3 regions of the Methylophilus luteus genome follow, and region 3 is predicted to be linked to each of the others. Evidence: riboswitches for the same ligand, from Rfam matches in the RefSeq annotation. Region 3 holds a riboswitch; each other region holds the start of a gene.
What was found. Region 3 has a riboswitch for cobalamin ahead of ACFQ1Z_RS09305 (TonB-dependent receptor domain-containing protein). Riboswitches for the same ligand answer to the same signal wherever they lie in the genome.

Region 1 (7,054 bases), on a different contig from region 3:
TCATGACCAATACATACTTATCCTTTTTTGATTTCTTGTACGTCTGAAATGAGTTTACTGCCAAACAAAAAAGACCCAAGGCGTTAGCCTTGAGTCTTTATAAACGGTGGCCCCTCTGCGAATTGAACACAACACTCAATCGCTTAGCGCCTTAACCTTAAATCGCTCACACCAGTTCGACTTCAACCAAGTTATCGCTAAAAGTATTGGAATGCCCCATGTCTCCATACTCAGCGGAGCTTATACAGTTAACGGTACCGTTGTTGAGCTGGCGCCAATAACCTAAAGTAGCTACGACGATGCCGGGGTTTACGTCTGTGGTCACGCGCGCCTGGCCTTCAAAGGCCCCTCTGTCATTGAATACCCTGACGACCACGCCATCCTGAACGTCTCGTGCCAATGCATCCACCGGGTTGATCATCAGGTATTGTTCTCCTTGCACGCGGATCTTGGATTCCATATTGGCGTATGAAGAGTTAATGAAACCGTGGCTTTTTGGTGAAATGATATTCAAAGGGAATCTGGCCGCCAGAGCCGCATTGGTATCAGCGGATTCTCGGCTTGCGACATATGCCGGTAATGGATCCAGGTCTTCTCCGGGCTGGAAGCCCTCGTACATCTGCCTGAAAGGCCCTGCGACGAAGTTTTTCGCACCTTCGACCATGAACATGCATTTGCCAGTAGGGGTAGGGAAATTACCTTGTCTATGTGGTGCCCGGTCGTCTTTGCTGCCTACATTCAACCTGGCAAAGCCATGCTCACGCATATAGTTGAGATCTATGCCTTTGCAGGCGGGCGAACTCCAATCTACATAATTCTGCAGGCACTCGCCGTCACTCCATTTGAAATTGTCTTCTTCGAACCCCAAGCGTTGCGCTAGGCGGCGGAATATTTCATTGTTTGGTAATGCTTCTCCCGGAGGTTCTATACATTTGGTGTTATAGGTGAGATATAAATGACCCCAGGATAAAATCATGTCTTCCTGTTCGGCACCCATGGCTGCTGGCAAGACTATATCCGCATAAGAAGCAGTATCTGAAATGAAATGATCGGCGACGATGGTAAACAGGTCCTCGCGTTTTAAACCCTCTATCACCTTGTCTGTTTCGGGTGATTGCGTGACAGGGTTGGTGTTCCACACCATGATGGATTTAATCGGGACTTCTAAAGGCGTTTCGCCCAGCAGGGCTCTGCCTAATTGCAAGATGTTAACGACCGGCGTGCCTTCAGGAATCAGATCTGGCCGGCATATCACATCAAACTTGTAAGGATGCTCCCAGACCGGGAACTGCAGCGCACCTCCGCCAACGTGGCGCCAGGCACCTATGAGTGCAGGCAAACAGGTCACTGCACGTATGGCCTGGCTGCCACCATAATTGCGTTCTAAAGCCACGCCTATGCGTATGGCGGCGGGAGGGGTAGTAGCATATTCACGCGCAAACAGGCGGATCTCTTCTGCGGGTATCCCGGTGATTTCTGCAGCCCATTCTGGAGTACAGGTTTTGGCCCTTGCCGCCAGCTCGGCATAGCCGACCGTATATCTTGCTACGTAATCATGATCGACCAGATCTTCTTCAATGATCACGTTCATCATCGCCATTGCCAACGCGCCATCGGTACCCGGCTTGGGTGCGATATGCCAGTCCGCCTCTTTCGCCGTTTTGGATGCAAAAGAATCCACAACCACTATTTTCGCGCCTCTTTTTTGCGCCTCTTTAATGATATGCCAGTGATGAAGATTGGTTGAGACAGAGTTGCATGCCCAGATGACAATGAAATTTGCATGGATGAAACTCTCGGGATCTACCCCGGCAGTAGGCCCCACCGTGAGCAACCAGGCAGTACAGGAGCCTTCACCACAAAACGTCCTTTCACAGACGGTAGCACCCAGACGGTTGAAAAAAGCATCACCACCGTTGAGCCCATGCACCAGCCCCTGATTGCCTAAATAACTGACTGGCAGTATCGCGCGAGGACCCTCATCTTTAATCAGCGCCTGCCATCGATCAACAATGGTATCCAGTGCTTCATCCCAGGTGATTCGCTCAAACTGATTGCTGCCTTTTGGCCCTACTCTCTTCATGGGGTGCAACAGACGATTGGGGTGATAATGCCGTTTTTCGTAATCCTTTAATTTTACGCACAATCCACCACGGGTCATCGGATGATGGGGATTACCGGAAACCGACATCAGCTCCCCGTTTTTGACATGGAACTGCATGGAACAGGTGTCGGGACAATCATGAGGACAACCACCATGAAAGGTTTCAATTACATCTGCAACATCATTCATCTTCCACTCCTTGATAACGCAATCAATTGATAACGGCCAAAACAAGCAGACTAAAAACAATACGCCTAGCAATCTTTCCGACATACTGATTTCCATAGGAATCAGTATGTCGGGTGAATTTATGAATAGTACACCGCAAAACAAAAAAGACCCAAGGCGTTAACCTTGAGTCTTTTTATAAATGGTGGCCGCTCTGCGTGACACACTGAAACCTCACCACCCTGATCAGGGTGCTACGATCTCAGAAAACCGCTTTGGTCGCTATAGATGCACATCGCATAAAGTAAATAACCGCATCGAATGACTTTTAGTACTTGAATTCGGCAGTCAACTCCAGTTGTCTGGGTGCACCGATAATTTGCTGCGTATTGCCGTAAGCCAATGCCGCGTAGAACTTATCCGTCAGGTTGCGTAAATTTGCCCGCACAGTGATCTGCCTGTTGATGTTCCAGGCCGCGCTCGCATCGTAAACGGTGTAACTGTCCATGGTGATTGCGTTGGCATTATCGGCATAACGCTTACCAACGTATCTGGCACCTACACCGGCTTCCCACTGAGGCTGCTGATAATATATCCAGGCATTGGCCACCCGTTCCGGGACATTAGACGGCGTGTTTCCTGCACGTGAGATACCGGCATTACCTTCTTTTAACTCGTCAAAACGAGCATCCAGTATGGCTAGGTTGAAGTCTGTGCGCCAATTCTCAACAGGGAACAGCGTGGTTGCAAACTCGATACCTCTTGAAGATTGCTTACCGCCCTGGATAGAGGTGGATGGGGTGACCGGGTCACGCGTGATAATGTCATCTTTGGCAATGTGATATAAGGCAAGGGTCATTTGACCTTTAGCGTCGGGCAGCAGGTGCTTGATGCCTATTTCTTCCTGACGCGACTTAGTCAGGTCGAACTGGGCGTTTGCCAGATTCAAACCTAACAAGTTAGTCACCGGGTCTGTGCCGCGGCTCATTTGCCCATACAAGGCAGTCTCTGGCGTCAAATCAAAGACAGCCCCTGCGCGCCAGGTTAACGGTGAGAAATCCTGATCAACATTGGCAGCGCCTCTGTAGTCTTTTCGATAGGTATCGATCAGGTCCTTACGCAATCCAACGATCAGCTTTAAGTGATCCGTCGCATTGAATGCATCCTCAACAAAGAAGGCTTGCTGCTTGAGATCAGCATCGTAGTTTTTCAATACCGCCGTCGTGCTTCTAAACTGGCCGGGGGAGAAATTATAAACAGGGACACTGTCTGTAGCGGTGTTGCCCGCATTGCTGCTATGCAGAAAATCGGTATGCGATATTTCCCAACCCGCGGCGATACGGTTCTGATGGCCGAACACCGCATCCACCGAGGCTAGCTCCATACGGTTGCCATACTGGGTCTGCTCATGCTCAATCGCTAAAAAACTGCTGCGGGTGACGCGGTTAGTCGTCGTATTCAACGCATAGTTTTCCGCGTTACGCCATTCCCTATCTGACTTGAACCAGTAGGTCTCATTCTTGAATTTTAATGAGGGAGTGATATCCCATTCCAGCTTGGCGCGTGCCCGTGTATCAATGAAATCCATTTCGTCATTGTCTACATTGAAATTGGCTTTGCGTAATGAGCGTGAAATCTTTCCATTCACTAGCGGCGAGCCATAGATGGCTGTCGGTGACTCTTCTGCATGGTCAAGTGTAAAACCAAGCCGTATATTTTCTGCAGGCGTGTATAGAAACGACGACATGATTTTTTTACTTTTATAATCGCCACGATCTATGTATCCATTACCACCTAGTGCAGAGGCGTCAATACGGAAAGCACCCACATCACCGATGGCACCTGACCCACCGACACCGGCACGATAAGCGCCGCGTGTTCCCAACCCGAATAAAGCTTCTAGCGACGTTTCCTTGCTGGCTTTTTTTCTCACACTATTGATCACGCCTCCTGCAGAACCATCACCAAATATGACCGAAGCAGGGCCGCGTAATACCTCAATTCTTTCGTAACCCCAGCTATCTGATGGATAGGTCAGCGTGCCCGCCCCTGTCACCAGGCGCACACCGTCTTCGGCTTGTGCGACGGAGTTGTTTCCTGTGAATCCACGGGATGAAAAGGATTGGCCATTGCCAGGGGTGCTGATATCAGTGATGCCGGTGGTACGGGTCACAGCTTCTTTGATGCTGATATCCCCACGTTGGCGTATGGTTTCGCTATCCACTGCTTCTACGCTTGCGGGTGTCTCTTTTGCGGTCAAACCCAATCGGCTTGCCGTGCTATTGGTTTTATTGAGATTGATTGCCGCCCTGGGTTCTGCAGGCGCTTTGACGACCACTTCGTCCAGCACATCATCAGTTGCGTATGCACTGCAGGAAAGCGCTGCCAGGATGGCCACGCTCAATACCTCTTGTTTAAACATGATTGTAATACTCCCTGAATACCATTCAAATTAACGCGACCTATCCGTCACGTACGTTGGTAATAGCAGGGTTCAAAAAGGGCAGCCTGATGCATGCCGGGGTACGACACAACTTAGCTGGTGTATGCGGTGTTATAGATATGTAAACGGTGAATTGACATTCACTTCTACTCAGGAGCACCCCGCCCTAATTCGAACTCTACGACTACACCAGGGCAGGTCTCCTGACTCTCGGGTCACTGTCTGTTCGCGGCCTTCCCAAGTGATGAACTCAGTGGCTAGATGTGCGAACAGGCTATCCGATTACAGTTGCGGGGGCAGTTCCGGAATGGTCTCGCAGTCATCTTGAGACGGCACCGGATTCCCTATTAATCTGCTTGGCTTTTTAAAGCATTGCCAAGCTGAACCATGGTGAGGCGAGTGTAAGTTTGTAGTACTCCACTGTCAATGCATATACACAAACTTACACCACGATGATGAAGCGGCTGCATGGATGATGCTTTACCTCACCCCAAAACAAAAAAGACCTAAGGCGTTAACCTTGGGTCTCTCAATAAATGGTGGCCCCTCTGTGAATCGGACAGCGCAAATTAAATTCAAATAATTATGTGCTTTTTGCTTGTTTAACTGACTTAAACCAAGCATTTGAAATCGGTAGAAACATATAAATAATTGCGACTGTTTGTAACGAAATCTGCAAACTACTAGCAAGCAGCACTACAACATTTCGATGGGCTTCTACAGGTAATAAAAGTAAAGCCGGATAAATGCCAATGACAAAGAAAACGGTAAAAATAATGCGCGCCCAGTTTCTACCAGTCCATATTTTATAGGCAAGAAACAACACAATTAAGACAGTGCAAACCAGTCCTATGATCGTAAACCGGATAGGAGCAATAGACGAAATATAGTCATAATCTATGCCAAGTTTGATGAAACTTAATGCAAGTGCAAAGATGATTAGAATGACTGCACGTTTAATGTAAGTCGGTTGATTCGTTGGATTCATTATTTTTCCTTTTTATAGTTATCAGAAATAAGTCAGCTGTTGATTGAAGGCAAAAGCATCATAGTCTAACTTAGTAAATCACCCCCCCAGTCGTTAAGCTTGGGTTTCTCACCCTGCTTTGTCCGCCAAAAGGCGAATCTGAGCATTAACTTAATCCACTTATACTTAATTCAGCGCCAATTCCCAGGCAAGCCAACATAACGGCCAATGATTGCCACTGGGATCATGGTCGATCAGCCAGCCTTGATTGTTTGGCTATGGCTCTAGCCGTGTGACTTAGTAGCGTTTTTAAGCTGCGCGAGGATGAATTGGGATAGTCAAACCAACCCTCAAACAGAAATCCACAACTTTGACTCGATTGTCAGTATCATTGAAATTATTCATCTAAATGAAAAGCCAAGTTGGTATTAAAGGAAAATTCTATGAAAGCAATATGCGTGTTCAACAACAAGGGTGGAGTGGGGAAAACTACTCTTATGTGTAATGTTGCAGCTTTCTTTGCCACACAAGGAAGAAAAATTCTAGTAGTGGATGCTGATCCGCAATGCAATGCGACAGCTTATATGTTGTCAGAAAATAAGCTCGATGAACTTTATGCAACCACAAAAGACTCAGGCACAATTAATGATCTTGTAGCTTCGCTAAAAAAATCAAAAGGCTATGCTTCCATTCCTATAGTTAGAAGTACGCAATTTGGTGTGGATATTGTTCCAGGTGATCCAAAATTCTCATTGGCTGAGGATTTTCTTTCTAAAGATTGGATTGAGTCGACAAGTGGTCAAGAACGCGGGCTTAAAACTACATTTTTTTTCAGAGCGCTCTTGGAATGGGCAAAACTACAAGCTTATGACTATGTTTTCTTTGACGTCGGCCCGTCCTTAGGTGCAATAAATCGAACAATTCTTTTATCCTGCGACTATTTTATTCTTCCCATGTCATCAGATATTTTTAGTTTGCGTGGTCTTCAGAATATTGAACTAGCAATCAGCACATGGAAACGTGGTCTTGAAAGAGGACTTGAATCGTTTATAGAGGAAAATGGATTTAACTATCATTTTGATGATGGCGCGGAACCAGCCAAACCTAATATTAAGTTTTTGGGGTATGTTAGCCAGCAGTACACAGCCAAAACTGTCAATGGCAAAAAACAACCGGTAAATGCCTACGAAAAAATAATCAAGAAAATCACTCCCGCCATTAATAAACATTTAGTTACCCCATTCAATTTGGGAAAAAAATTAGAGTACAAATTAGGGGAAATTCCATATCTCCAAAGCTTAGTACCAATGTCCCAGACAGCCTCTAAGCCAATCTTCTCTTTGAAATCGGCTGATGGCGTTGTAGGTGCACA
Region 2 (7,054 bases), 1.8 Mb from region 3:
TCAGCCGGGGCGCAGTGTGTTGTTCAGTGTCGCCGCGACGTTCTAGGCAGACTATGCACCAGCCAGTGCCCGTGCTCATAGCATCGCTTTAAATGCGCCAGGTTTTTGTCCTTATCCACAGGTATGTGGGGCTGACCCTGACCCTGTTTCTGATGCTGGCGGGTGTGACCGGCAGCTTCATCGCATTTTATGATGAGCTGGAAACGCAGCTGCACCCCGAGTTCAGGCGGGTGCAGCTGCCTGCGCAGCAGGCCGCCATCAGTGCGGTCACACTGGCCACTATGCTGCAGACGCAATACCCGGATGCGATGTTTAATCGCATCAACCTGCAGCATGCCGCTGACGAGCCGGTTTCATTCTATTTACAACCCCGGCCTGGTAACAAGCACGGATTGGCGAATGATGAGATCTTCGTCAACCCCTACACCGGGCAGGTGTTGGCCCAACGCAAATGGGGCGATATCACCCAGGGCAGCATCAACCTGCTGCCGTTCTTGTACCGCTTGCATTACTCACTGGCATTGGATAAAACCGGCCGTTTGATCCTGGGCGTACTGGCGCTGCTGTGGACAGTGGATTGTTTTATCGGCGCTTATCTGACCTGGCCGGCACGTCAGCGCAAAGCCGGCCTGATCAAACCAGCACTGACCGCTCAGGCCCAGCCTAATACCTGGCTGCGGCGCTGGTGGCGTGCGTGGCAAGTGCGCTGGCAGGGCGGGGCGGCGAAAGTGAATTTTGACCTGCACCGCGCCGGCGGTTTGTGGCTGTGGGCCATGCTGCTGGTGTTTGCCTGGTCCAGCGTGGCGTTCAACCTGCGTGATGTCTATTACCCGGTGATGGGCACGCTATTCAGCAAACAGGGTTTTGGCGAAGAGATCCCCAGGTTAGCCCAGCCATTGTTACACCCAAGGCTGGATGCACATGCCGCGCTGGCCACAGGCCGCAGCCTGATGCAACAGCTCAGCCTGGCCATGCAGTTTGCCATTCACCATGAAGCCAAGCTTTATTACGATGCCGGCAAAGGCACTTACACCTATATCGTCAACTCCAGCCGCGATGTGTCTGAAAAATCAGCCAATACTGCGGTGATGTTCAATGCCAACAGTGGTGAACGCCTGGCCGTTTATTTGCCAACCGGGGCGGCGGCGGGCGATAGCATCACGCAATGGTTGCTGGCCTTGCATACGGCCAAGGTGTGGGGTTTGCCCATGCAGATATTCGTCAGCGCCATGGGGGTTGGCGTGTTTGGTTTAAGTGTGACCGGTGTGCTGATCTGGTTGAAAAAGCGTCAAGCACGCCAGCGGGTGCGGCAGCTTAAACACGCACAGTTGTAAAGACTGCGTTTAGCTTTACCAGCGGCGGCTCAACATAAAGTGCAAAACAATCGCCTCGTTACGAAGTTCGGATGCGCCGAATAAGGCGCTGTCGTATTTTACTTTTACCGGCAGCATCCATTCCACGCCACCGGTGGCCAGCCAGTTCTGGTCTATCTTGCGCGCGGCGCCCAGGGTCAGGTGATGCTCGAGGATACCAGCCAGCAAGGGATTCGTATTCTCACGCGGAATCGGGTTTTTGCCATAGTTGTGGCCGGCATAAATGGTGGTGCGGTCATCCCAGTTATAAGCTACGCCGGTGGCGACTACCCACTGGTTTTTCCAGTCGGCAGCAGCCGTCGGGAAAGGGTAAACGGCAGGGGCGGCCGGGTTGTTGGGTTTGGTGGCACGCAGTCTTACGTCGTTGATGGCATCGTCCCAGTTCATCCAGTTGAGCTTGAATGACAGCAACCAGGCATCTGCTGGCTTGAATGCCAGGCCTACAGCCACTTCGCGTGGCAGAGCAAAGCCTTTGACTGAGGCGTCTGAGTATTTCACCTGGCCCAATCCGGCACTGGTGTAGTCGGCAACCAGTGTGCCACCGGTCATAGGCAACTCGGTTTTTTCTGTATAAGTGGCCGCCAGGGTTAGCGTGGGGGTGACGCGATATTGCATGCCTAATTTAAAACCGGTACGCAGTGCTGAAGCATCTTCGAGCTTATAACCGGAAAACCCGGCCAGACCACCAAACGAGGTGTTGGCAAAGAAATCCTGTTCTATGCTGGCATAAACGATATTCAGGCTGGCACCTAAAGAGAGTTTTTCATTCACCTGGCAGCCTATGCCGGGGATGACCTTGGCGATGCCGAACAGCGAGGATAAATCATCGCGATTGCCAAACGGCGTGCGTATCTTATCGAACACACCACCCGCGCCGCCTTGGGCGAAGAAACCTATGCCTGCCGTGCAGGAGGTATCTTCCAGTGGCCGCGCATAGCCGCCACCGCCGAGAAAGGTGTAGCGGTTGGATGCATGTTCTTCGTTGCGGGGGTCTTTATGCACCAGGTCGGTGGTGCGTAGCACCGAGCCGAACATATCCAGCAGCGGTGCCTTGATCTGGGTCAGCCCGGCCGGGTTGGTGTTGAGCGCGCTGGTGTCGCGCGCTACCGCCACGTCGGCACCGGCCATCAGGCTGGATTCGGCACCAAAGCCGATCAGGTTGATGCCGTTGGTGGCATGTGCAGTACTGGTGAAAGCCAAAGTCAGGGCAGTTGCTAGGCGGATTGCGGAGTAGGAGCAGGAAGTCATAACGAGTTTCGGTTTTATTGCATTAAAAGCAGTTTCGCATAATCTGGCACCGCTCAGTCGCAATAATAGAGCAGTAATTACATGGTATTTATGCGGCAATGAAAATGCCCACAGCTAAGTTGCGCAGATTTTGTCTGTGCTGGCGGTGATTAGTATTGGTTAAGGCGCCCGCATACTTGTGTTTGCTTTTTCAGGCCGTTTTTGTTTTTATCCAGGCTGATCAAGATGTTACAGCTTTGTAACAAAGCTATGCGCAATTCAATTAAAAATGCAATGCATTTTCGCAACTTTTTATTAAAAAAAATCTTAAAAATATATTCCTAATAGAAACAACTAGTTGACGATTTTGAGATGACTTTATAACTATATCTTGTGTTTTGTCTGATTGAAAAGCCATAGATATTGTTTTATAGTCGCATCCATACGGTTTGCAGAAGAAACACTTCTTCGGCATTTAAAAGGGAATCTGGTGCGTGAAACCGCCTAGCGCTCACCAAGCCAGAGCTGCCCCCGCAACTGTGATCAGCGAGTTGTTTGCCAACACTAGCAGCCACTGAAGAAATTCGGGAAGGCGAGTGCAAATAATCATGACCTGAGAGCCAGGAGACCGACCGTCAGTTTTTTTACTTGTTAACGTTTGAGGCGGGGTGTCCTCGGCTTTGCAATGCATAGTGCATGAGACCGGTTTGCGGTCTGCCATGTTTGCGTTTGCGTCTTAGCTTGAACCCCCGCTGCCAGAATTGGGAGCCATCAATGTCACAATACGAATCCATGCAAGCCACCAAACGTGATGGCCGCAAGGAACCTATCAATCTCGACAAGATCCACCGCGTGATTGACTGGGCAGCACAGGGCCTGAACAATGTGTCGGTGTCGCAGGTGGAGTTGCGCTCCCATATTCAGTTTTACGATGGCATACGCACGGATGATATCCATGAGACCATCATCAAGTCAGCTGCTGACCTGATCTCGGAAGAAACGCCGGATTATCAGTACTTGTCAGCACGCCTGTCTATCTTTCACCTGCGCAAGATCGCCTACGGCCAGTTTGAGCCGCCGCATCTGTTTGACCATGTCACCAATCTGACAGCACTGGGCAAATACGACCAGCACCTGCTGCGCGATTACAACCGTGAAGAGTTTGATGTGCTGAATGGCTATATAGACCACTGGCGCGATATGAACTTCTCCTATGCGGCGGTCAAGCAGCTCGAAGGTAAATACCTGGTGCAGAACCGCGTCACCAAAAAGATCTACGAGAGCCCGCAGTTCCTGTACATCCTGGTGGCCATGTGTTTGTTTGCCAACTACAAAGGCCAGGTGCGCCTGGACCTGATCAGGCGTTTTTATGACGCGGTATCTACCTTCAAGATCTCGCTGCCTACGCCTATCATGTCTGGTGTGCGCACCCCTACGCGCCAGTTCAGCTCCTGCGTGCTGATAGAGTGTGGTGATAGCCTGGATAGTATCAACGCCACCACCAGCGCCATCGTCAAATATGTGTCACAACGTGCAGGCATAGGTGTGAACGCCGGCCGTATCCGCGCGCTGGGCAGTGAGATCCGTGGCGGCGAAGCGCAGCATACCGGTTGCCTGCCGTTCTACAAATTGTTCCAGTCTGCCGTGAAGTCCTGCTCGCAGGGCGGTGTGCGTGGTGGTGCAGCGACATTGTTCTACCCGCTGTGGCACCTTGAAGTCGAATCGCTGCTAGTGCTGAAAAACAACCGCGGTGTAGAAGAAAACCGCGTGCGCCACCTCGATTACGGTGTGCAGATCAACCGCCTGATGTACCAGCGCCTGATCAAGAGCCAGAACATCACCTTGTTCTCGCCGCATGATGTGCCTGGGCTATACGACGCCTTCTTTGCCGACCAGGATGAGTTCGAGCGCCTGTATACCCAGTACGAAGCCGATGACAGCATACGCAAACGCACGCTGCCAGCGGTTGAGCTGTTCTCGCTGATGATGCAGGAACGTGCCGGTACCGGCCGTATCTACATCCAGAACGTAGACCATTGCAACACGCACAGCCCGTTTGACCCGGCAGTGGCACCGGTGCGCCAATCCAACTTGTGTATGGAGATCGCACTGCCGACCAATGCCCTGAATGACATCAACGATACCGAGGGCGAGATCGCGCTTTGTACCTTGTCTGCATTCAACCTGGGTGCGCTGGAGTCACTGGACGAGCTGGAAGGCCTGGCTGACCTGGTGGTGCGTGCACTCGATGCCTTGCTCGAATACCAGGATTACCCGGTGAAAGCCGCGCTCAACGCCACCGACAAACGCCGTTCACTGGGCGTGGGCGTGATCAACTATGCCTATTACCTGGCGAAAAACGGCACCAACTACACCAGCGACGAAGCGCTGGGCCTGACACACCGCACGTTTGAGGCGATCCAGTTCTACCTGCTCAAGGCATCGGTACAGCTGTCACGCGAGTTCGGCCCGTGTGGTGCCTTCCAGGAAACCACCTACGCCAAAGGCATATTGCCTATAGATACCTACAAGAAAGACCTGGACGCCGTGTGCAGCGAACCATTGCTGCTGGATTGGGAAAGCCTGCGTACCGAGATCCAGAAAGACGGCCTGCGCAACTCCACCCTGACTGCCTTGATGCCATCAGAGACTTCCAGCCAGATCGCCAATGCCACCAACGGTATCGAGCCGCCACGTGGCCTGGTCTCGGTCAAGCAGTCTAAAGACGGCATCCTGCGCCAGGTAGTGCCAGAGATAGACCGCCTGCGTGACCAGTACCAGTTGCTGTGGAAAATGCCTAACAATGAGGGTTACCTCAAGCTGGTGGGCATCATGCAGAAGTTTGTCGATCAATCGATCTCTGCCAACACCAACTATGACCCGACCCGTTTTGAAGGTGGCCGTGTGCCTATGAAGCAACTGTTGAAAGACTTGCTGCAGGTGTACAAGCTGGGCATTAAAACGCTGTACTACCACAACACCCGCGATGGTGCGACTGAAGGTGGTACTGAGGCGGAGGATGATGGTTGTGCCAGCGGCGCTTGCAAGATTTAAGCAGTAAAACCCACCATATATACGGTGGGTCAAAGGTTGATTGAAACAAGATTAAGCATAAATGAGCGAGCGGGATGAAGTGCAAGGCGCACGGAGCGCAAAAACCGCAGTGTACACATAAGTACATGAGGATTTTGAGTACCGCGCAACGCCGCAATTCTCCCGCGCAGCCATTTATCACTCAGGGAACACGGCCATGGCCTATAGCATCTTTACCAAGATAGACAACGAACAGTTAAAAGAACCGATGTTTTTCGGCCAGCCCGTCAACGTGGCGCGCTACGACCAGCAAAAATACCCGGTATTCGAAAAGCTGATCGAAAAACAACTGTCATTCTTCTGGCGTCCTGAAGAGGTGGATGTATCGCAGGACCGTTCTGATTACCAGAACCTGCCCGAGCATGAAAAGCATATTTTCATCAGCAACCTCAAATACCAGACCCTGCTGGACTCCATCCAGGGCCGTAGCCCCAACGTGGCCTTGCTGCCACTGGTGTCATTGCCAGAGATAGAAACCTGGATAGAAACCTGGGCGTTTTCCGAGACCATACACTCGCGCTCATACACCCATATCATCCGCAACATCGTCAATGACCCTTCCATCATTTTTGATGACATCGTGCGCAATGACAACATCACCGCCCGCGCGTCGGATATCGCCCATTATTATGATGAGCTGATACACCAGACCATGCTGTATTCGCAGCTGGGCGAGGGCGACCACATCATCAATGGCGAGAGCAAAGTGGTCAACAAACGCGAGCTGAAAAAGCTGCTCTACCGCTGCCTGATGAATGTCAATATCCTCGAAGCGATTCGCTTTTATGTCAGCTTTGCCTGCTCATTCGCCTTTGCCGAGCGCAAGGTGATGGAAGGCAACGCCAAGATCATCCGCCTGATCGCGCGTGACGAAGCCCTGCACCTCACCGGCACCCAGCACATGCTCAATATCATGCGTTCAGGCCAGGACGACCCCGAGTTCGCCCAGATTGCCGCCGAGTTGCAGCAAGAATGCTTCGAGATGTTCAAAACTGCCGCCGAGCAGGAAAAACAATGGGCAGAATACCTGTTTAAAGATGGCTCCATGATAGGCCTCAACAAAGACATCCTCTGCCAGTATGTCGAATACATCACCAACAGCCGCATGGCTTCGGTGGGCCTGGCACCTGCCTTCCCCAACGCCAAAAGTAACCCTATCCCATGGATCAACACCTGGCTATCATCCGACACCGTGCAGGTCGCCCCGCAAGAGGTAGAACTCAGCTCATACCTGATCGGCCAGATCGATTCTGAAATGTCGGCAGATGATCTTAACGACTTTGAACTATAAGTGTGCAAACACTGACTCAGTGGCGGCGGGCAAAAATGGCAGCTTGCACTTTATCCCGCCCGCTCACTTA
Region 3 (7,054 bases):
ATCCGGAAATACCTACGATGCGCTCCTGCTCACCGAGTAAATACAATACCTCTACTGTTTCCGTGGTCAGGCAGACTATGCGTTGCGGCCACTGTTTCATGGCTGCGGCTTATGCTGCCAGCCGTTTTCCATCAGCATGTCGGACAACGGTTTTTCCGTGGCCCAGCCTTGTTCCACCAGCATGGGCGATTTGTAAAAAGTATTCACATAACCCAGGCATAGAATGGCGACCGGTTTCGCATCGGCGGGCATGCCCAGCAGATCGGCCAGTGCCTGCGGATCAAACAGGCTGACCCAGCCCATGCCTATGCCTTCTGCCCGCGCCGCCAGCCACAGGTTCTGGATAGCACAGCTGACCGAGGCCAGGTCCATTTCTGGCAGGGTGCGGCGGCCAAAGATATATTTTTCGCGCTGGTCGCACAAAGTCGCCACCAGCAGCTCGCCGCAATCGAGTATGCCCTCTACCTTGAGCCGCATGAAATCGGCCATACGCGCCGTGTTTTCAAACTCGCCTATCGCCTGGGCGGTCTTCTTGCGTTCTTCATCCACCAAGGCATGCATGCGTTTGCGCAGGCCGGCATCTGAGATACGGATAAAGCGCCAAGGTTGCATCAGGCCTACGCTGGGCGCCTGGTGTGCGGCCTGCAACAGTTTTTGCAATAACTCCGGCGCGATAGGCGTAGGCAGAAAATGCCGCATATCGCGTCGCTCGGCGATCACCTTGTAAATGGCCGCCTTGTCTTGATCAGAATAAGCAAAACTCATGGCAGGAAGAAACTGGCGGCCAGGGCCGGGTTAGACGGGAAATAAAAATGCAGAAAACTGGCGGTGATGTTGTGCTGGCGGTAGATCGCTTCGCCCGTGCCATATCGGCCTTTGCCATGGGCGATCACCGGCAGATCAGTCTCAAAACGCCCATAATGAAAAGTATGTGCGCCTATGGTGCCAGTGCCATTTTCAGTAGGCAAAGTCGCCTGTTGCGTGCCCAGGCCTTGCCGTTTGCTCTCAATGTTGCCGTGACCTTTTAATAAGCCAAAGACCGGCCGGCCATCCAGACTTTCACCTGATGCCAGCATGCCACCACACTCTGCCAGCATGGGTATGCCAGCTGCCGCTGCCGCCTGCATGCTGTCGCACATGCCGGTATTGTTTCCGATTTTTTCCAGATGCAATTCCGGGTAACCGCCGGGCAGCCAGTAGGCATCGGCCACAGGTAATTGTGCATCTGTTAATGGCGAGAAGAAGGTAATGCTTGCACCCAAGGTTTGCAGCAGGTCCAGGTTAGCCTGGTAGATAAAACAGAAGGCAGCATCTTTAGCGACGGCAATTGTTTTGCCTTGCAGGAGTCGCTCGGAAGAATCGTTTTTTGGGGGATCAAAACTTACCGTGGGCGGTAGCGGGATTTCTTGCCCTAATAATTGCGCAGCGGCTTCTATGCGCTGATCGATATCGTTGATCTCCTGTGCCAGATGTAAACCCAGATGGCGTTCAGGCAGGCTTAATTGAGCGTTATGTGGCATAGCACCTAGCCACGGAATATCGGCCGGCAATGCTTCTTTGATCATGCGCGCATGGCCTTCACTACCTACCTGGTTGGCAATCACGCCTGCGCGTTGCAGGCTAGGGCGGAAAGCGTATAAGCCATACGCCAGCGCTGCAAACGTTTGCGCCATGGCTTTGGCGTTGACTACCAGCGCGACCGGAATGCCGAACCGCTCGGCGATATCGGCGCAGGAAGGGTTGCCGTCATAGAGCCCCATCACGCCTTCCAGCAGCAGCACATCATTTTCCTGCGCGGCCTTGTAAAGTAAACGACGCGCATCGTCTTCGCCACACATGCCTAAATCAAGGTTGTAGACCGGCTTGCCGCTGGCGACTTCCAGTATCATGCCGTCGATAAAATCCGGCCCACATTTGAATGCCTGCACGCGCAAACCACGCTTGCGGTAAGCGCGCGCCAGAGCGGCGGTGGTCATGGTTTTGCCCTGGCCGGATGCCGGTGCTGCCATCAGCATGGCATGACAGCTTGCTACAGCCGCTTGCGTCACAGATCTATTCCAGCCTGTGCCTTGATACCGGCACGCCAGGCATGCTTGACGTCCATCAGCTCACTCACGGTGTCGGCAGCGTTACGCAACGCTTCGGAAGCGCCACGGCCGGTGATGACCACATGCTGCATGGGCGGGCGGTTGACAATGGCATCCAGCACCATTTGCTCATCGAGGTAGCCATATTTGAAAGTGTAGGTGAGTTCGTCGAGCACGACGAGCTGGATAGCCGGGTCTTGCAGCATGCCGGCGACGATCTGCCAGCCGCGCATGGCGGTTTCGGTATCACGCTGTCTGTCCTGGGTGTTCCAGGTAAAGCCTTCGCCGAGTACATGCCAGCTGACTGCCGGATGCTGGCGGAAAAAGGCTTCTTCGCCGGTATCAGACCTGCCCTTGATAAACTGGGCGACGCCTACCCGCATGCCGTGACCAAGTGAGCGGGCCACCATGCCAAAAGCAGAAGAACTTTTGCCTTTGCCGTTGCCGGTGAGTATGAGTAGCAGGCCTTTTTCTATTTTGGCCTGTTCTATCTTTTCATCAATGACCGCCTTTTTTCTTATCATGCGCGCCTTGTGGCGGCTGTCGCGGTCATTGGTTTCCATCATGGTGCCTAAGAATTATGCTTTTTCGTGAACAGAGCGTTTGGCCAGGCCAAATGCCACGTGTGCGATCAGTGCGACTACTACCCAGAACGCGATCGCTTCCAGTTGTTTTGGATAGTATTTCACCACACGCGCGCCAAACTCAACCAGGGTAGGGTTGGCATAACGGCCGCCAAAGAAATAGAAACCACCGCTGGAGAACAGCTCGGCAATGGCCGAAGCAACGACCACCACCCCAGCCAGCTTGAACAGGCTGCTGAACTCCCAGCTGGTATTGTCTGCCGTCCAGCGGCCAGCCAGCCACATGGTGCCATAGGCTGGCAGTAAAAAGCCGTAAGCCGGTGTCACGCAGAAATTGCTGACGCCACCCCAGGTCACCGCTGCCAGATCGAGCCCGGCACACAAAGCCAGCAGGGCGACAAACATAATGGTGGAACGCAGGTAGTAACCGGCAATAAAGAAAGCCGCGTATGAAGCGCTAGGCAGGAAATCGATAGAAGCGAAATGATGACCGCGCGTGACGATGACCATCAGTGCAATGACAAATGCGATTGCCAGAGATTGAGTTGAAATTTTACGTGGCATGCCAACGACTCCCAAATTTTATTAAATTAGCCAGGGGTGAATTTTAGCCCAATTCCATCTGGCTTGGTCAAAATCCACCGCTTATTCAGTGCCTAGTGCATGTCATAGTTCAGGCTGAAAAACACATTCGCACCCATGGTGTTGTAATCAACCGTGGAGTTGACTGCTGCCAGCACATAATCTTTGTCCAGAATATTATTGGCGCGGGCTTGCAGTCGCCAGTTTTGATTCAACTGATATCCAAGTGTTGAGTTGAGCAGGGCGTAGCCACCTAATGCAAGGCGGTTAGCGGCATCGTTGTAGCGTTGTGAGGACGCAGTCAATTCTGTAGTCCAATTCCAATCACCAGTTTTGTATTGCAATACCAGATTGCCATAACGTTGGGCGCGTCTAACCAGTAAATTGTCTGTGCCATCGACTCTAGGGGATTGCACCGTCAGGTTGCCGGACAATAACCAGCTTTCATTTAAAACCAGGCTACTTTCAAAAGTCACCCCTTGAATTTCAATTTTTCCTGCATTCACTGCACAGTTTGGAAAGCCCACCGGGCAACCTGAGGTTAAGGTTTGAATGAAGTTGCGGATATGGTTATCAAACAGGGTGACTTTGGCCTGTAAAGCTTCACCCTGGTAACGAAGGCTGGCTTCCAGATTGTCTGCTTTCTCGGCAGCCAAGTTCGGATTGCCGAAGTTCACCGCATACAATTGATTGAATGTAGGTGCACGGAAGGATGATCCGTATTGTGCCGTTACCCGCCAGGCTGGCGTGAGTGCATAACCATAGCCTAGGCCACCAGTGGTGTAATTGCCAAACTGGCTGTTATGGTCTTCTCTCAAAGATAACTGGGCACTATGGTTGTCAAAGTTGCCGGTATAACCCAGGACGAAAGCATCATTGCTTCTGCCTCTGTCCAGTGTTTGCCTGCCGATAGTCTTTGTCAGTACATCCTGTTCAAGCCGGTCATAAGCAAACATGATGGTGCCATTCGAGAGTTGGTAATCATGTTGCCAGGAAATCTGGTGCTGCTCGGTTTCAATATTACTATTGGCTGTTGCGCCAGTTGCTGCGCTGACGGTATATGACTGATCGCGACCATTGTTATATTGCAAGGTACTCTTCCAGCGTTCGGTCAGTGCGTTCTTCAGCGTGACCCCATAACCTTGCTGGTAGCGGTTTTGATGGTTGCCAACATAACCATTGTCATATTCGCTACGGCCATCGCTCTCCAGGTAGTTCAGTCCCAGAGTATGTCCTGGAGCAAACTCCAGATTGGCATAAGCTGATCCACTGAAATTTTGGTAGCCGTCACGGTCTTTGTCCACATTTAATGGCGGGTGTTTTTTTGCGCTGATGCCACGGGTGTCATAGCTGCTGATTTGTGCGCCTAATTTCAATGCTTTGTAAGTGGTATCGATCCCGGCATTGCCTGTGTAAGTATCATAGCTGCCAGCACCAACTGTACCGTAAATATGTGTTTTATTACCGCTGCCACGTTTCGTGAAGATCTGGATCACGCCACCAATCGCATCGGAGCCATACAGGCTAGATGCTGGGCTGCGCAAGATTTCAATGCGGTCAATCAATGCAAGGGGAATATTCTCAAAAGCTGTAGTGCCAGTAGTGCCGGAGTTAATACGCACGCCGTCGACCAGTACAATCAGCTGATTATCGTTGGTGCCACGTAAGGTGATATTGCTGCTAGTGCCCATGCCACCATTGCTGTAACTTTGTACGCCAGGTTGCAGCCTGAGTAGGTCGGCCAGAGAGCCACCTTGTAGCCGGTTGATTTCTTCGCTATCGATGACGGTGATATCACCGGTGACGGTTTTGGTGGATTGCGAGGTCCTGCTGGCGGTGACCACGACTTCGTCCAGGTTTGGTGTCGCCAGCGTTTCTGCGGCTAAGGTGTTGATAGGCAAAGCTGCCATCAGCCCCAGTAACGTAATTTTTTTCATAGAATCTTCTGCTGCGTGTGAAGATTTGAATACTGTAGTGACTACACTGAATGGAAGTTTCTTTTTCATTATCTTATCCCTGGTGCATATGCGACCCCGCATATGGGTTATTGGGCGATACCAGGGGTAAGGGACAATGGATTTAGCGTTGCTATGGCTAGCAAGATTAGAAATACACTATCAGACACCGTCACCCCGCGGTATTGCAAATGGTTAGTTGTGAGGCCGGTCTCCGGGCTTGCAAGTTTTGATCTATCGCCTTCCCGAGTGTGTACTCAGTGGCTTATTGATAGACCCGCACTTGCTTACCGTTGCGGGGGCAGCACAGGCATTGCGAATGTGAATTCACGCACCTGTTTCCCAGTTTCACTCCGTCTGCAAGAACACAGCGCGAAGCACCTGACAACTGGCGCTCATTTTAGTTGAAAGTGCCTGCTTTTGCGAGCAAACATTGAGCGCGGATTCAAGTTGAAATCTTTAATTTACTTTGAAAAACTACGCTTAGCTATTGACCACAATCATTTTTTTCATTGATAATGGTTCGATGGATGCTGATCTGAAAAGTTTGGAAGAGCGTGTGGCGAAGTTAATTGCGCTGTGTCATCACTTGCGTGAGGACAATGGCCAGTTGCGTCAGGAGGTGACGAAACTGCACCAGGAGTCGCAATCGCTCAAGCTGAATATGACTCAAGCCAGCGTGCAGTTAGAAAAATTATTGTCTGCACTGCCACAGGAAGGACAATAAGCAATGGCTAAACAACCGATCGATATTGAAATCATGGGCCGTGCCTTCAGTGTGACTTGTACTGACGAAGAGCGCGATGTGATCGTGCAGGCGGTAGGCTACCTGGATGGTAAAATGCGCGAGATCCGCGATGCGGGCAAAATGGTCAGTGTAGAACGCATTGCCATCATGGCGGCACTGAATATCACGCATGAATTATTGAATACCCGCAGTGATGGCGTGGATGTGGGCGATGTGAAAAAACGCATCACCACCATGCAACAGCAAATGGATGAAGTGTTATCCAGTCAACATAAATTGTTGTAATCCTCTTAACTTCATAAAATATTCACCGTCAATAGCAGTAATTGGCGTATCATTTTTTATACGGTGTGCTTTTAAGAAGGTGTATTAAGGCGTTGCCTGGGTCTAAATTCCTTGAACTAGTCTTTGTTATAGGTTTCGGCTCATCAGGTGCTGTGCGATCGCACTAAGTTGGGATATCTTTTAAGACTCCCTTGGCGTGTGAACCTAATGTACCTTAGGCTGTTACCACCTGAACTTTTTGGTTCAGGATTATGGCTCAGGTAACCCCTTAATACACCTTCTCAAAAGCACATTTTCTTTCTGCCAGCCTATCTCAGGGCGTGGTACATCAGGTCAGCCAGGCTGACGACTTCCAGACAGCTCTCATCGCAAGATTCCAGTACCACAGGTGGTGCATAGCCGGCTTCACTGGCTTCCAGCCAGCGCCGTGCACATACGCACCAGCGGTCGCCGGCATGCAGTCCGGGGAAACCATAGTCCGGGATAGGGGTAGACAGGTCATTGCCCTGCGCGGTAGAAAACGCCAGAAACTCATCTGTCATTTCTGCACATATGGTATGCCTGCCGCTGTCTTCAGGATGAAAGCCGCAACAGCCATCACGCATAAAACCGGTGACAGGATAAGTGCTGCAAGGGATGAGCAGGGTGCCGAGGACGTTTTTAGCCATATGTAATGTGGGGTGACTTTGGTTTATGATACTGGGGTTTATGATTTTGGGTTTCCGGTTTAACGGTGCTGGTGGTACAGGCATTTATGATACTGGACATTTGCATGAGGGAAGAAGGTTTTAACAGATGGCACGTTATTGGCTG

Region 1: linked by a shared signal. The riboswitch ahead of ACFQ1Z_RS10160 (TonB-dependent receptor) and the one ahead of ACFQ1Z_RS09305 (TonB-dependent receptor domain-containing protein) in region 3 are both predicted to bind cobalamin.
Region 2: linked by a shared signal. The riboswitch ahead of nrdA (class 1a ribonucleoside-diphosphate reductase subunit alpha) and the one ahead of ACFQ1Z_RS09305 (TonB-dependent receptor domain-containing protein) in region 3 are both predicted to bind cobalamin.

The regions. Positions count from the first base shown of each region.
Region 1 is NZ_JBHTKB010000002.1:128,006-135,059, reverse strand. Features, by position in the region: gene ACFQ1Z_RS10165 (molybdopterin-containing oxidoreductase family protein) at 167-2,293, opposite strand; gene ACFQ1Z_RS10160 (TonB-dependent receptor) at 2,601-4,694, opposite strand; cobalamin riboswitch at 4,892-5,120, opposite strand; gene ACFQ1Z_RS10155 (hypothetical protein) at 5,299-5,703, opposite strand; gene ACFQ1Z_RS10150 (ParA family protein) at 6,126-7,054, shown strand, end outside.
Region 2 is NZ_JBHTKB010000001.1:192,637-199,690, forward strand. Features, by position in the region: gene ACFQ1Z_RS00815 (TonB-dependent receptor) at 1-46, shown strand, start outside; gene ACFQ1Z_RS00820 (PepSY-associated TM helix domain-containing protein) at 93-1,334, shown strand; gene ACFQ1Z_RS00825 (OmpP1/FadL family transporter) at 1,350-2,621, opposite strand; cobalamin riboswitch at 3,029-3,251, shown strand; gene nrdA (class 1a ribonucleoside-diphosphate reductase subunit alpha) at 3,375-5,654, shown strand; gene nrdB (class Ia ribonucleoside-diphosphate reductase subunit beta) at 5,851-6,984, shown strand.
Region 3 is NZ_JBHTKB010000001.1:1,956,997-1,964,050, reverse strand. Features, by position in the region: gene ACFQ1Z_RS09330 (cobalamin-binding protein) at 1-100, opposite strand, end outside; gene bluB (5,6-dimethylbenzimidazole synthase) at 97-765, opposite strand; gene ACFQ1Z_RS09320 (cobyrinate a,c-diamide synthase) at 762-2,015, opposite strand; gene cobO (cob(I)yrinic acid a,c-diamide adenosyltransferase) at 2,045-2,650, opposite strand; gene ACFQ1Z_RS09310 (hypothetical protein) at 2,666-3,235, opposite strand; gene ACFQ1Z_RS09305 (TonB-dependent receptor domain-containing protein) at 3,328-5,190, opposite strand; cobalamin riboswitch at 5,397-5,608, opposite strand; gene ACFQ1Z_RS09300 (hypothetical protein) at 5,699-5,935, shown strand; gene ACFQ1Z_RS09295 (cell division protein ZapA) at 5,939-6,241, shown strand; gene ACFQ1Z_RS09290 (DUF2237 family protein) at 6,550-6,909, opposite strand; gene ACFQ1Z_RS09285 (EVE domain-containing protein) at 7,037-7,054, shown strand, end outside.